Regions from separate parts of the Bacillus sp. DX3.1 genome, predicted to be linked through region 2. Evidence: riboswitches for the same ligand, from Rfam matches in the RefSeq annotation. Region 2 holds a riboswitch; the other holds the start of a gene.
The links. A riboswitch is a leader RNA that binds a small molecule or an ion and turns the genes downstream of it on or off. The one in region 2 is predicted to bind cyclic di-AMP.

Region 1 (6,322 bases), 770 kb from region 2:
TACTCATGACTATAAAACTAATAATGGCACCAGTTAAATTAATAGTTAATTTTAAAATCCATCCTTTAGGCTTTTCGCGAATCCATTTAACCACCATCCCAGACTGGGACAACGTAAATGGAATAAACACTCCTACTGCATAAAGTGGAATAAGATGCTCTGTTTGCCCTTGAAAAGCAATAATTAAGATAATTGAAGCAATTCCAAGTATGATAATTCCATTGGAGTATCCCAATCGGTCTCCCCTAACTGTAAACATTCTTGGTATAAACTTATCTTTTGCAAGATTGACTGCCAGTAAAGGGAAAGCAGAATATCCAGTGTTAGCAGCAAGGATTAATATCAATGCTGTCGTTCCTTGAATAAAGAAATACATGAAGTTCCGTCCAAATGTTTCTTCAGCAATTTGCGAGACAACTGTTACCTCTTTACTAGGAGTAATACCATAATAATAGGCTAAATATACGATTCCTGAAAATAACAATGCAAGTAAGAAACCCATCGCAAGTAACGTTTTAGCAGCATTATTAGGGGCGGGATCTTTAAAGTTTGGAATTGCATTGGAAATTGCTTCAACTCCTGTCAAAGCAGAACTGCCTGATGCAAATGCTCTTAAGAGTAAAAACAAACTGATTCCTGCTACGGGTGTACCAATTGGTGTATGTAAATTAGGCGAAACCTCACCCGTTACAATGTTGTATATACCTACACCGATTAATATGAATAACGCTAAAACAAATAAATAAACCGGATAGGCTAAAACAGAAGCTGACTCCGTTACACCTCTTAAGTTCAAGATTGTAATAAATACCACAAATATGATGGCAATGACCACAGTATGAGAATGTAAGTTAGGAAAAGCAGATGTAATGGCATCTGTACCCGCAGATACACTTACTGCCACAGTTAAAATGTAGTCTACTAACAAAGAGCCTCCAGCTATTAACCCAGGATTTATACCTAGATTTTCCTTTGATACCACATACGCTCCTCCGCCGTGAGGATAAGCATAGATAATTTGTCTATAAGACAAAATTAGAGCCGTTAACAGAATTAATACGCCAATTGCGATAGGAATTGAATACCAAAATGCTAACGCGCCAACTGTAGCTAGAGCAATCAATATTTGCTCTGGACCATATGCAACTGATGATAAAGCGTCAGAAGAAAGAATAGCTAACGCTTTCGTTTTGTTAAGTTTTTGCTCTCCTAATTCGGTTGACTTTAACGGTCGACCAATTAAAAATCTCTTTATGGATGAAACCACTGATGTTCACTCTCCAATAATTTTATACGTTTATTTCTCTGTTAGTGAAATAAACACTCCGGTTAAAAACTTATTTTCCCGAAAATTAAAAAATGTCTACAAGTCATAACAAATAGACTTGTAGACATCAATTTTTTTGTCGCACAAGCTCCACCTTCCTTCTCATATAACGCTTACGAGGTTAGCTGTCGGATTCGGGCCTTTGAGTAGCCCTACCTTGCAAGGATTCACCCCTTGGATTATGTATCAATCCACAAAAACGGTTCCCCCGTACCATAAGGTTTCAGCGATTTAGAAATTTGAAACTGTCGTTTATGATACTCCGTTATTTTAAAAAAGTAAATAAAAATTTTCATACAATAGATTACATCTTTAGAAATAGAAACATAAGGAACAAAATGATGTACCGACAAAGAGCAAGATAAAGATACATACATACATACATACATTCATTCATCACTGCATAACAATATGCTTCTCGTTACAAAAATCAGAATTTTTAGTTTCCCTTTGATACTTTACGTGATATATTACATATTGTATTCAATATCTCAAATGAATTTAACTTTCTCATTGAAAGGAGAATGAGTCCATAATGGATAAAGGAAGATTGAAAGGTATTATAATGGTTATTACGGGTGCCAGTTTATGGGGACTATCCGGAACTGCAGCACAACAACTGTTTCAACAAGAAAATGTTTCAACTGAATGGTTAGTTACAGTTCGATTATTAATATCAGGCAGTATTTTGCTCTTATTCTCATCATTTGGAAGTAAAAAATCAGAGGTGTTCGGTATTTGGAAACAAAAATCTGACGCCAATAAAATGATTCTGTTTGGATTATTAGGAATGCTTGGTGTACAATACACCTATTTTGCTTCCATTGATGCAGGAAATGCCGCGGTTGCAACATTATTACAATATTTAGCCCCTATATTTATTACAATTTTTCTTATTTTCAAATGGAATATTCGTCCTACTAAAATTGATTCCATTTCAATCGCACTCTCTTTAGTCGGAACCTTTTTCTTGCTAACAAATGGATCCATTCATAATCTAGCGGTTTCTACACCTGCTGTTATTTGGGGAATTCTATCTGGTTTATCTTTAGCATTCTATACACTCTATTCAAAAGAATTATTAGAAAAGTGGTCTTCGTCTATTATTGTCGGATGGGGAATGATTATAGGAGGAGCCGGAGTCACACTCTTAAACTTTCTTTCTACAAACCAGTTCATATTATTTGCAGACGTAAAACATCTAGAGCTAAACACTCTATTATTAATTGCATTTGTCGTGATTTTTGGAACACTTATTGCTTTCTATCTATATTTAGATAGCATACGGTATCTTACTCCGAAAGAGACTACTCTATTCGGTTGTACAGAACCACTTGCAGCTATCATTTCTTCCGTACTTATCTTGCATGTTCCATTTCAATTCATCCAATTATTTGGAGCGCTATGTGTAATCGTAATGGTTCTTTTACTCAGCCAAAAACCTGATGAAACAGAACGAAAACTAAGGTTAGTTGATACGAAAGAACAAAACATACAGTAATGTTTTTGTTCTCTCTCACCAAACTTCTTATATAAATCCAAATTAAAAAGCCGACATAAACCCCTTCTTTTTAGGTGGGAGAGAGCATCCGACCATGCATAGAAGCGGTCAGATCCTTTTCCTGCCCAGACATAGTGAAAACAAAGAGAGAAAACGAGTGCAGGTCACCTTTTGTTATCCATAACCGCGGCTATATGTCGAAAAATCAAAATGGATTTATATAAATGGCTCAACAAGGATTTATTTTTATATAGATTTAGAAATAACAAATGAAAGGAAGTGTTTTGTCATGCCTATTCCTCAAAATTTTACGAAACAAGAAAGGTTTTCTGCTAAATCTCTCGTTCTTAACCAATTACAAGATTGGATTATTGAAGGTGTCTTAAAACCTGATGAAAAAATTAATGACAGTGAGCTTGCGGAGGCTTTAGGAGTAAGTCGGACACCGGTAAGAGAGGCACTTCAAGTGTTAGAACTCTCGGGTCTTGTCGAGATGGTTCGAGGACAAAAAACAAAAATTTCACCTATAAAATTAGAAGATATATCGGTCATTTACGAAACAATTGCTGGTCTTCACACCATTGTAGGAAAACAAGCCATTCATCATATAAAAGAAAACGATATACAACAACTTACGCTCATAAACAACGAATTTAAACATGCCATTGATGAGAAGGACTCAAAACGTGCAATGAACTTAGACTTACAATTTCATAATATAATCGTATCAATCGCCAATAATACATACATTGAGCCCTTCTTAGCAAACATACAACTTCATGTATTGCGTCTTGAATATCTTTTCTTCCAAAATTTCGTTCCTGCCATCCAATCTATTGAGGAACATAACGCAATCATTCAAGCATTAATAAATCGTGACTCCGTACAAATGGAAAAAATAATGTCTCAAAACTGGTTGCGACCAATGGAAGAGATTCAAAAAATCATTTCTAATACGTAGTTTATTTTTTATCGTTCACATGAAAATCCCCTTAAGTTCGATACACTTAAGGGGATTTATGTTCAGCGCTCTATATGACTATGCATGAACCTCTGCATATTTCTCAATGTCTTTATACTCTTGTTCTAGTTCGTCTAAGGAAAGCTCGTATAATTGTCGATCGAGAATCTTAAACACACCTGCCCCAATTAACTGATCAATTAAATGCCTCTTACGATTTTCAACAGCAAAACGGAGTTGATTACTCATCTTTTTAAAAACTCCTTTCCACAATCATTGAAAATGATAATCTTTATCAATTACCACTTTGATTATAAAAGATGATAATTTAGAATTAAAGTAATTTCATGAAATATTTACCTTACAAACCGTTTGTGGCCACATTATATATATATATGTTCCGCAAAAGATGTCATGACACTTTTTAGTATCTTTTTTCTTCGAGTTTAAAAGCAAGTAAACTAAGGGCAAGTGACACTACATCACTTAACATATGCCCTGCATCCGATAACAGTGCTAAACTATTTGTTACAACTCTGCCAATGACTTCCGCAATCATAAAACTCATTGTTAATATGAAGGCAAGCATCAATGCTTTTTTATTTTGTAAATGAACCTGATTATGTGAATGTCCTGTATGAATGCTCCTTCAACAGAATTGTTTCTTTTCTATTATGTGTAAAAGGCTTCCATTTCATCATGCTCCATAGGTTCGATATGCGTTTTAAAAACCCGCATATCCAAGTCTTATTCTTTCATACGTTTCTTTTGCATCTTAGTTGCAACTTCACTAGACAACACTTCATTCTCTTCATGCAATTTTTTTATGATATTATCGTAATCAATCTTGTTTCTATTTTGACTTAACTTATATTGTGCTTCTATTTCATTCACTTTAATTTCGATCCCAACAATCCCCTTCATCTGTTGTTCTATAAAGGAAGGAGATAATGTGTCCATAAGTACGGAATTCTCTCTACCTGTTTCATACTTTTCTAGCATGAGAGTGAGCGATTGCCTCATCGCGTCTTCACTAACCCTACTTCCAGTTCCATATATGTGAACAGTCATATAGTTCCAAGTCGGAACATTTTCATGATCATACCAAGAAGATGAAATATACGCATGTGGTCCTTGAAACATCACCAATAATTGTGCATTTTCCTCTATATTTTTCCACTGCGGATTGGGACGTGCAAGATGCCCACATAAATATAAATCATCGCCTCTTTCTTCCACTACAAATGGTAAATGAGTGGCAATCGGCTTCCCCTCTTGATAAGAAACCATCGTAGCAAATGAATGTTTTTTTATAAACTCTATCACTTCATGTTTATCTTCTACTCTGAAATACTTTGGAATATACACCTTTAACCTCTCCCCTCTTTCACCTCGTACTCTTTTCGTTATATGTACCGACAGTTCCTTTTTTTTCAATAAAAAACATGACTACTGCACCAAGCGCTGACCTAGCTCATCACCATGTACCGTATGAATCTTATATTTATAAAAAAACAAAGAATGAACCTTTTCAAGCGGTTCATCACGGATTACCATCTCCAATCAGAACTGTAATTTCCATGCTAGCAACCAATCTTACAGAACCTCATACGTTTTATGCTTTGAATAATAACGGTGTATTTCAATCAACAGATGCAGGACAAACATGGGAACGGTTCAACATTCCATGGAAGGAGGAATATAAAACGCAGCATCCTCATGCTTTATTAATTACTACTTCTTAACAAAAACAAAAGGACTGCCAATTTATTAAGACAGTCCTTTCTTCTTTTATTTCTTCAAATCAATAACAATATCATCTAACACAATATCTTTATCTTTCCCTTCTTTTTTAGGCACTTCAATTTTCTTCTCTTTTCCTCCACTCATTTCTACTCCACCATGGTTTTCAGGAGTATAAATTCGCAAGTTAACATGAGGAGTGACAATAAGTTTCGTTGCATTTTCATTAAGTTTTTGGAATGTTGCACTCCAGCTACTTTTATATGGCTCTGCATCTGTACTTGTTCCTCCATTCCCTTCACCTGCATATTGATTGCCTAAATCATCTTTAATTTCTAACTCAACATCCGCTTCATCCCATTTACTTAGTAGTTCCTTAGAATCCTCTTGATTGTAAAAAATGATAAATGACATAGGTGTCACTTCCATTTTCTCCATACTTACTTTTACCCCTTCTTTTTCCGAACTTCCATGAATCATTTTCTCTTCGCTATCCATTGCTTTTAGAGTAAGAGCAAAATTCCAATTCCCTTTCACTTCTTTCTTTTTCTCTGGTACTTCTATGCTCCCTATATTCCATCTTACTTTTATAGAGTCTTTTCTGTTACTGTTATGGTGGGTCGCTGTTACCATACCTACATATTTTTTATCCGCGACTTTAGAAATTTGAGAGCTTCCGCCCATTCCCTCGGATTCCATATCTAAGTTACCAAATATAAATGGTTTATCCCCTAGATCTTGCTCACTTTCTATAGAATATGTTACTGATACGGTTCTTCCGTCAAAAATG
Region 2 (6,322 bases):
ACAAGTATTTGTAAGGGAGTTAAAAAAGTAATTTTGCTAGGAGATGAACTCCCAACGGTTAGCTTTTTTACAGAACGTATTCGCTTTTCCTTCCAAGCACCCATTACGGTTGTCACAAGAAATAAACAGTATCCGGTTCGGCTCTATCAAACAATTGGAGCTAATTTTGTAGTGTTTACGAATTGTGATAACATTTCATTTTTATTTTTTGAGTAGGGCGGAGGAAATGAATATGAAAGTGTTGTTATGTCATGATATAGCAAACCGATGGGCAATATCACTAGAAAGAGTGCACGAATTAGTAATGCAGGATATGGCCTTTCCAAAGCCATATGTAGTACTGCCGCTAGAAGGTGCAAGTTTATATTTAGAGAATGATATTATCGAGTATGAAAAGAAACATGCAGAGCTAATGCGAGTATGTTTTCGAGGGCGTAATTTGTGCCACTTTTATAATTATTAGATTTGTAATATAAAAGGAGCGAATTCCGGGTACTATGAAAATGGTATTTGGATTATGAGCTCCTTTTTAATTTGTATAAATACAAATTAAAAAACCGACATAAAACCCTTCCTTTTAGGTGGGAGAGAGAATCCGTTCATGCATAGAAGCGGTCAAATTCTTTTCCTGCCCAGACACAGTGAAAACAAAGAGAGAAAACGAGTGCAGGTCACCTTTTGTTATCCATAGCAGCAGCTTATATGTCGAAAAATCAAAATGGATATATATATATCGCTAATAAAGTAAAAAGATGGTTGATATTGTAAATAAAATAGTGCGATTTTCTTCTTGTATTTTCAAAATAAATTTACATAAAATAGTATTTTCAATGAAAACAAAAGGAAAGACAAGGAAACAGAAGATAAAATACATATAACAATGAATGTAAGCGGTTAAATGATAAAATTCTTTCTGTTTTCAGGTAATTTTGTTCTTTACAAGTCAAATATAGAGGAGTATATTTACAATCATAAATTATTCATAATATTTCCAAAAACAACCTGATATCGCTGAGTCCAGAAATGGAGCGGGGGAACCAATTTTGTGCATTGTCACTTGGGGTGAATCTTTCATTACGAAAGTAGGGCTACTCTTTAGGCCCGAATCCGACAGCTAACTTCGTAAGCGTTTGGAGAGGAGGTTTACTTTTGTGTTGTTCATTTTTGAACACTGAGTAGAGCCTCAGTGTTCTTTTTTTAATGGATATATGGTAAAATTTTACAATTAAAAGTGAGGGATTTGTATGCTTGATGTCGTGATGGTCGGAATATTTGTTGTATTAGCAGCGTCTATGGTGGGGCTAGCAAAATGGTCAGATAAAGTTGTGAAGGAAGGGAAGCAATGATGATGATTGCGTTATCGATTATTGTTGCAGCAATTACGGTGTATTTAGTTTACGCGTTATTAAATCCAGAAAAGTTTTAATTAGGGGGAAGCATTTATTATGATTTGGATTGCAGTTGTAATCACAATGTTGTTATTCATTCTTGTTGCAAAGCCAACAGGCATTTATTTAGAGAAGGCTTTTCAAGGAAATAGTAAATTAGATAAAGTGTTTGGGCCTTTTGAAAAGATTATTTTTAAAATTACAGGTGTTAAAGCGTATAACCAGAGTTGGAAGCAATACGCTTTATCGTTAGTTGCACTCAATGGTTTCATGATCATTGTCGTGTATTTCATCTTTCGCTTACAAGGAGTACTTCCATTAAATCCAGCTCATATTGAAGGAATGGAGCCAACGCTTGCTTTTAATACAGCGATTAGTTTTATGGCTGATACAAACTTGCAGCATTATAGCGGTGAAAATGGTTTGTCTTATTTATCGCAACTAATCGGGATTACATTTTTAATGTTTGCCGCACCAGCAACAACGTTAGCACTTGTTATGGCTTTTATAAGAGGATTAGCTGGGAAGGAACTTGGTAACTTTTTCGTAGACTTTACACGAGCTTTAACAAGAGTCTTTCTTCCAATCGCATTTATAGCAGCATTGATGTTTGTTGCTCTTGGTGTACCACAAACATTGGACGGAGCGGTTACAGCTCAGACGATTGAAGGTGTGAAACAAAGTATTTTACGCGGTCCGGTTGCTTCATTCGTTTCAATTAAGGAACTTGGTAACAATGGAGGTGGGTTCTTTGGTGCAAACTCTACACACCCATTTGAAAATCCAGGTCAACTTAGTAACATCTTGCAAATGATGCTCATGATGCTATTACCAACAGCTTTACCATTTACGTACGGAAGAATGGTCGGTAATAAAAAACAAGGACGTATCCTTTTCGTTTCACTGTTTATGGTATTTTTAGTCGGATTTACAACGATTGTTTCATCTGAATTACATGGAAACCCAGCGTTAAATCAAATTGGTATGGAAAATGTGCAAGGTAGTACAGAAGGAAAAGAAGTACGATTTGGAACAGTTTTCTCTTCCTTGTATGCGACAGTAACAACTGCGGCAGAAACAGGTGCTGTTAACACAATGCACGACACGTTAACACCGATTGGTGGATTAGTACCACTTGTCAATATGATGTTAAATACAGTGTTTGGCGGGGTTGGAGCAGGTTTTGTTAATATCATTATGTACGCAATCATCGCTGTCTTTATATCTGGACTAATGGTAGGACGTACACCAGAGTTTTTAGGGAAAAAGATTGAAGGAAAGGAAATGAAATTAATTGCAGTCACGATATTATTTCATCCGTTGCTCATTCTAGGATTTTCAGCATTGGCTCTTTCAACGAATTTAGGAACAGATGCAATCTCACATTCAGGATTTCATGGTTTAACACAAGTTGTATATGAATATACTTCTTCAGCTGCTAACAATGGTTCCGGATTTGAAGGATTAGGCGATAATACACCATTTTGGAATATTACAACCGGTATAGTCATGTTCTTAGGACGTTATTTCAGTTTAATTACAATGCTAGCTGTTGCATATTCATTGAAAGAGAAAACAGTAGTACCAGAAACAGTAGGAACATTCCGCACAGATAATGGTTTATTTGGAGGCATTTTCATTGGAACGATTGTAATCGTTGGTGCATTAACGTTCTTCCCAATGTTAGTACTAGGACCAATCGCAGAATTTCTTACATTGAAGTAATGGAGGGTAAATGATGAGACCTGTAGTGGTAAAAGATAAACAATCTAATCAATCGATTACATCGTCAAAAATAGAAATGGAAAGTGAAGTCAGACAAGCAAAAACAATGGATCGTGACATTATTACAAATGCAATGAAACAATCATTTGCGAAGCTAAACCCGAAAGTGATGGTGAAAAATCCAATCATGTTCGTGGTAGAAATCGGATTTGTTATCACTTTGATTTTATCGTTTCTACCAAGCTTATCTAGTAGTATACCAGGTTGGTTTAATATAACAGTTTCTCTCATTTTATTATTCACTGTCTTGTTTGCTAACTTTGCAGAAGCATTGGCAGAAGGACGCGGGAAAGCGCAGGCAGATTCTTTAAAACAATCAAAGAAAGATGTATTTGCGAATGCAGTAAAAGAAAATGGAAAAATCGTTCAAGTTTCAGCAACGGAGCTTAGAAAAGGTGACGTTGTAATTGTGAAACAGGGAGAAATGATTCCGAGTGACGGTGAGGTTATTAAAGGATTAGCATCCGTTGATGAATCCGCAATAACTGGGGAATCTGCTCCAGTTATTAAAGAAGCAGGTGGCGATTTTTGTTCGGTAACAGGCGGCACAATGGTGGTAAGTGATGAGATTACAATTTCTATTACAAGTAATCCAGGTGAGTCATTTATAGATAAAATGATTTCCTTAGTAGAAGGAGCAGCTCGTCAAAAAACACCGAATGAAATTGCTCTTAACACAGTATTAACAAGTTTAACACTTATTTTCTTAATCGTTGTTGTGACGCTACCAATCTTTACGAATTATTTAGGATTTAAACTCGATACAGCAGTACTTGTTGCACTCCTTGTTTGTTTAATCCCAACAACAATTGGTGGGTTATTATCAGCAATTGGGATTGCCGGAATGGACCGGGTGACAAAATTTAATGTATTAGCAATGTCAGGGAAAGCTGTAGAAGCAGCTGGTGATATTAATACAATCATTTTAGATAAAACGGGTACCATTACATTTGGGAATCGGATGGCACATACATTGCTTCCTGTAGGAAATGAAACGATTGAACAAGTAGCAAAATGGGCAGCACTTGGATCAGTACTAGATGAAACACCAGAAGGTCGTTCTGTGATTGAATATGTGAAGTCAAAATCTTTTTCCTATAATAGAGAGCTTGCAGAAAAAGGTGAATTTGTTCCATTTAAAGCAGAAACAAGAATGAGTGGCGTGGACTTACCTGATGGTGTAAAAGTACGAAAAGGTGCAGTTGGTGCAGTAATAGAGTGGGTACAAGCACAAGGCGGTACGATTCCAAAAGATTTGAATCAAAAAGCAGATTTAATTGCAAAAGAGGGCGGGACACCACTTGTAGTTGCAGTGGATCATCGTATTTATGGATTAATATATTTAAAAGATACTGTGAAACCAGGCATGCGTGAGCGTTTTGAACAGCTTCGTCAAATGGGGATTAAAACAGTCATGTGTACAGGGGATAACCCATTAACAGCAGCAACTATTGCAAAAGAAGCAGGCGTGGATGAATTTGTGGCAGAATGTAAGCCGGAAGATAAAATTGCTGTTATTAAAGCAGAACAAGAAAAAGGGAAACTTGTTGCGATGACAGGTGATGGTACGAACGATGCGCCAGCTTTAGCGCAAGCTGATGTTGGGTTAGCGATGAACAGTGGTACAACAGCTGCAAAAGAAGCTGCCAATATGATTGATTTAGATTCTAATCCAACAAAAATTATTGAGGTTGTAGGGATTGGGAAGCAGCTATTAATGACACGCGGTGCATTAACAACATTTAGTATTGCGAACGATATCGCAAAATATTTCGCAATTATTCCAGCGATGTTTACGTTGGCCATTCCGCAAATGGAAGCACTTAATGTCATGAAGCTAACTTCACCGTTATCAGCCATTTTATCAGCACTGATATTTAACGCCATTATTATTCCATTACTCATTCCTCTAGCAATGAAGGGGATTGCGTATAAACCAATGAGTTCCAATGCACTACTTGGTCGTAACTTGTTGATCTATGGACTTGGCGGGGTAATTGTTCCGTTTATTGGAATTAAAGTAATTGATATGATTGTGGGATTGTTTATTTAAGGAAGAGGGGAAAAGGAAAATGTCCGAAAAACAAAGTATACTTTCACCTGTCATTCGTGTAACCTTTACGTTTCTTGTCGTGTGTGGGCTTTTATATCCATTGCTTGTAACGGGAATTGCGCAAGCTGTTATGAAAGATAATGCGGACGGAAGTCTTATATATAATGAGAAGAATGAAGTAATCGGTTCAAAACTAATTGGTCAAGATTTTAAAGATCCACGTTATTTTCATGGGCGTGTCTCTAGTATAGAATATAAAGCAGAAGCATCTGGATCTAATAACTATGCGCCATCGAACCCTGATTTAGTAAAACGTGTAGAAGAAAGTGTGGCAAACTGGAAAGAAAAAAATCCAACGGTTCCAGTTACTGAAGTACCGATGGATTTAGTAACGAATTCAGGTTCTGGGCTCGATCCTGATATGAGTCCACAAGCTGCTTATGTACAAGTGGATCGCATTGCAAAATTAACAAACATTTCAAAAGAAAAATTGAATCAGTTGATTAAGTCTCAAACTGAGGGACGTGCACTTGGACTATTTGGAGAAGATCGTGTAAACGTTTTGAAACTAAATATTGAGTTGCAAAAAATGATGAAATAGTAACTAGTACTACCTCAATCTTTCGGATTGAGGTAGTACTGGTTGGTAAGAAAGGTTGTGTTTGTAATGTATGCAGATGACCATAAACCGCCATTTCAAAGGCGAACACCTGAAGAATATCTAGAATATATTCGTCAACAAAATCTTGGGAAACTTAAGCTATATGTTGGTGCGGCACCAGGCGTTGGAAAAAGCTATAAAATGTTGTTCGATGCACAAGAAATGAAAAAAGAGGACATTGACATTGTTATTGGTTTAATTGAAACGCATGGGAGACAAGAGACAGCAGAAGCAATTGCTGATTTAGAAAAAATTCCTTTAAAAGAAATGAACTATAAAGGGAAGATATTTTATGAGCTTGATGTAGACAGGATTATAAAAAGGGCGCCGCAAGTGGTCATTGTTGATGAATTGGCGCATACGAACATACCAGGATCTAAATATAAAAAACGCTATATGGATGTAGAAGAGCTATTAGAGGCGGGAATATCGGTA

Region 1: another riboswitch for cyclic di-AMP. It lies ahead of kimA (potassium transporter KimA); the one in region 2 lies ahead of QRE67_RS04155 (signal peptide protein).

What each region holds. Positions count from the first base shown of each region.
Region 1 is NZ_CP128153.1:1,624,294-1,630,615, reverse strand. It holds gene kimA (potassium transporter KimA) at 1-1,267, opposite strand, end outside; cyclic di-AMP (ydaO/yuaA leader) riboswitch at 1,422-1,566, opposite strand; gene QRE67_RS08195 (DMT family transporter) at 1,863-2,828, shown strand; gene QRE67_RS08190 (GntR family transcriptional regulator) at 3,118-3,789, shown strand; gene QRE67_RS08185 (Fur-regulated basic protein FbpA) at 3,868-4,038, opposite strand; partial or broken gene QRE67_RS08180 (cation efflux transmembrane domain-containing protein) at 4,223-4,378, opposite strand; gene QRE67_RS08175 (FMN-binding negative transcriptional regulator) at 4,537-5,157, opposite strand; partial or broken gene QRE67_RS08170 (glycosyl hydrolase) at 5,241-5,534, shown strand; gene QRE67_RS08165 (DUF4179 domain-containing protein) at 5,581-6,322, opposite strand, start outside.
Region 2 is NZ_CP128153.1:851,825-858,146, forward strand. It holds gene QRE67_RS04145 (hypothetical protein) at 1-216, shown strand, start outside; gene QRE67_RS04150 (hypothetical protein) at 233-463, shown strand; cyclic di-AMP (ydaO/yuaA leader) riboswitch at 1,000-1,143, shown strand; gene QRE67_RS04155 (signal peptide protein) at 1,245-1,346, shown strand; gene kdpF (K(+)-transporting ATPase subunit F) at 1,346-1,426, shown strand; gene kdpA (potassium-transporting ATPase subunit KdpA) at 1,446-3,113, shown strand; gene kdpB (potassium-transporting ATPase subunit KdpB) at 3,127-5,226, shown strand; gene kdpC (K(+)-transporting ATPase subunit C) at 5,246-5,827, shown strand; gene kdpDN (KdpD-like non-kinase potassium sensor) at 5,894-6,322, shown strand, end outside.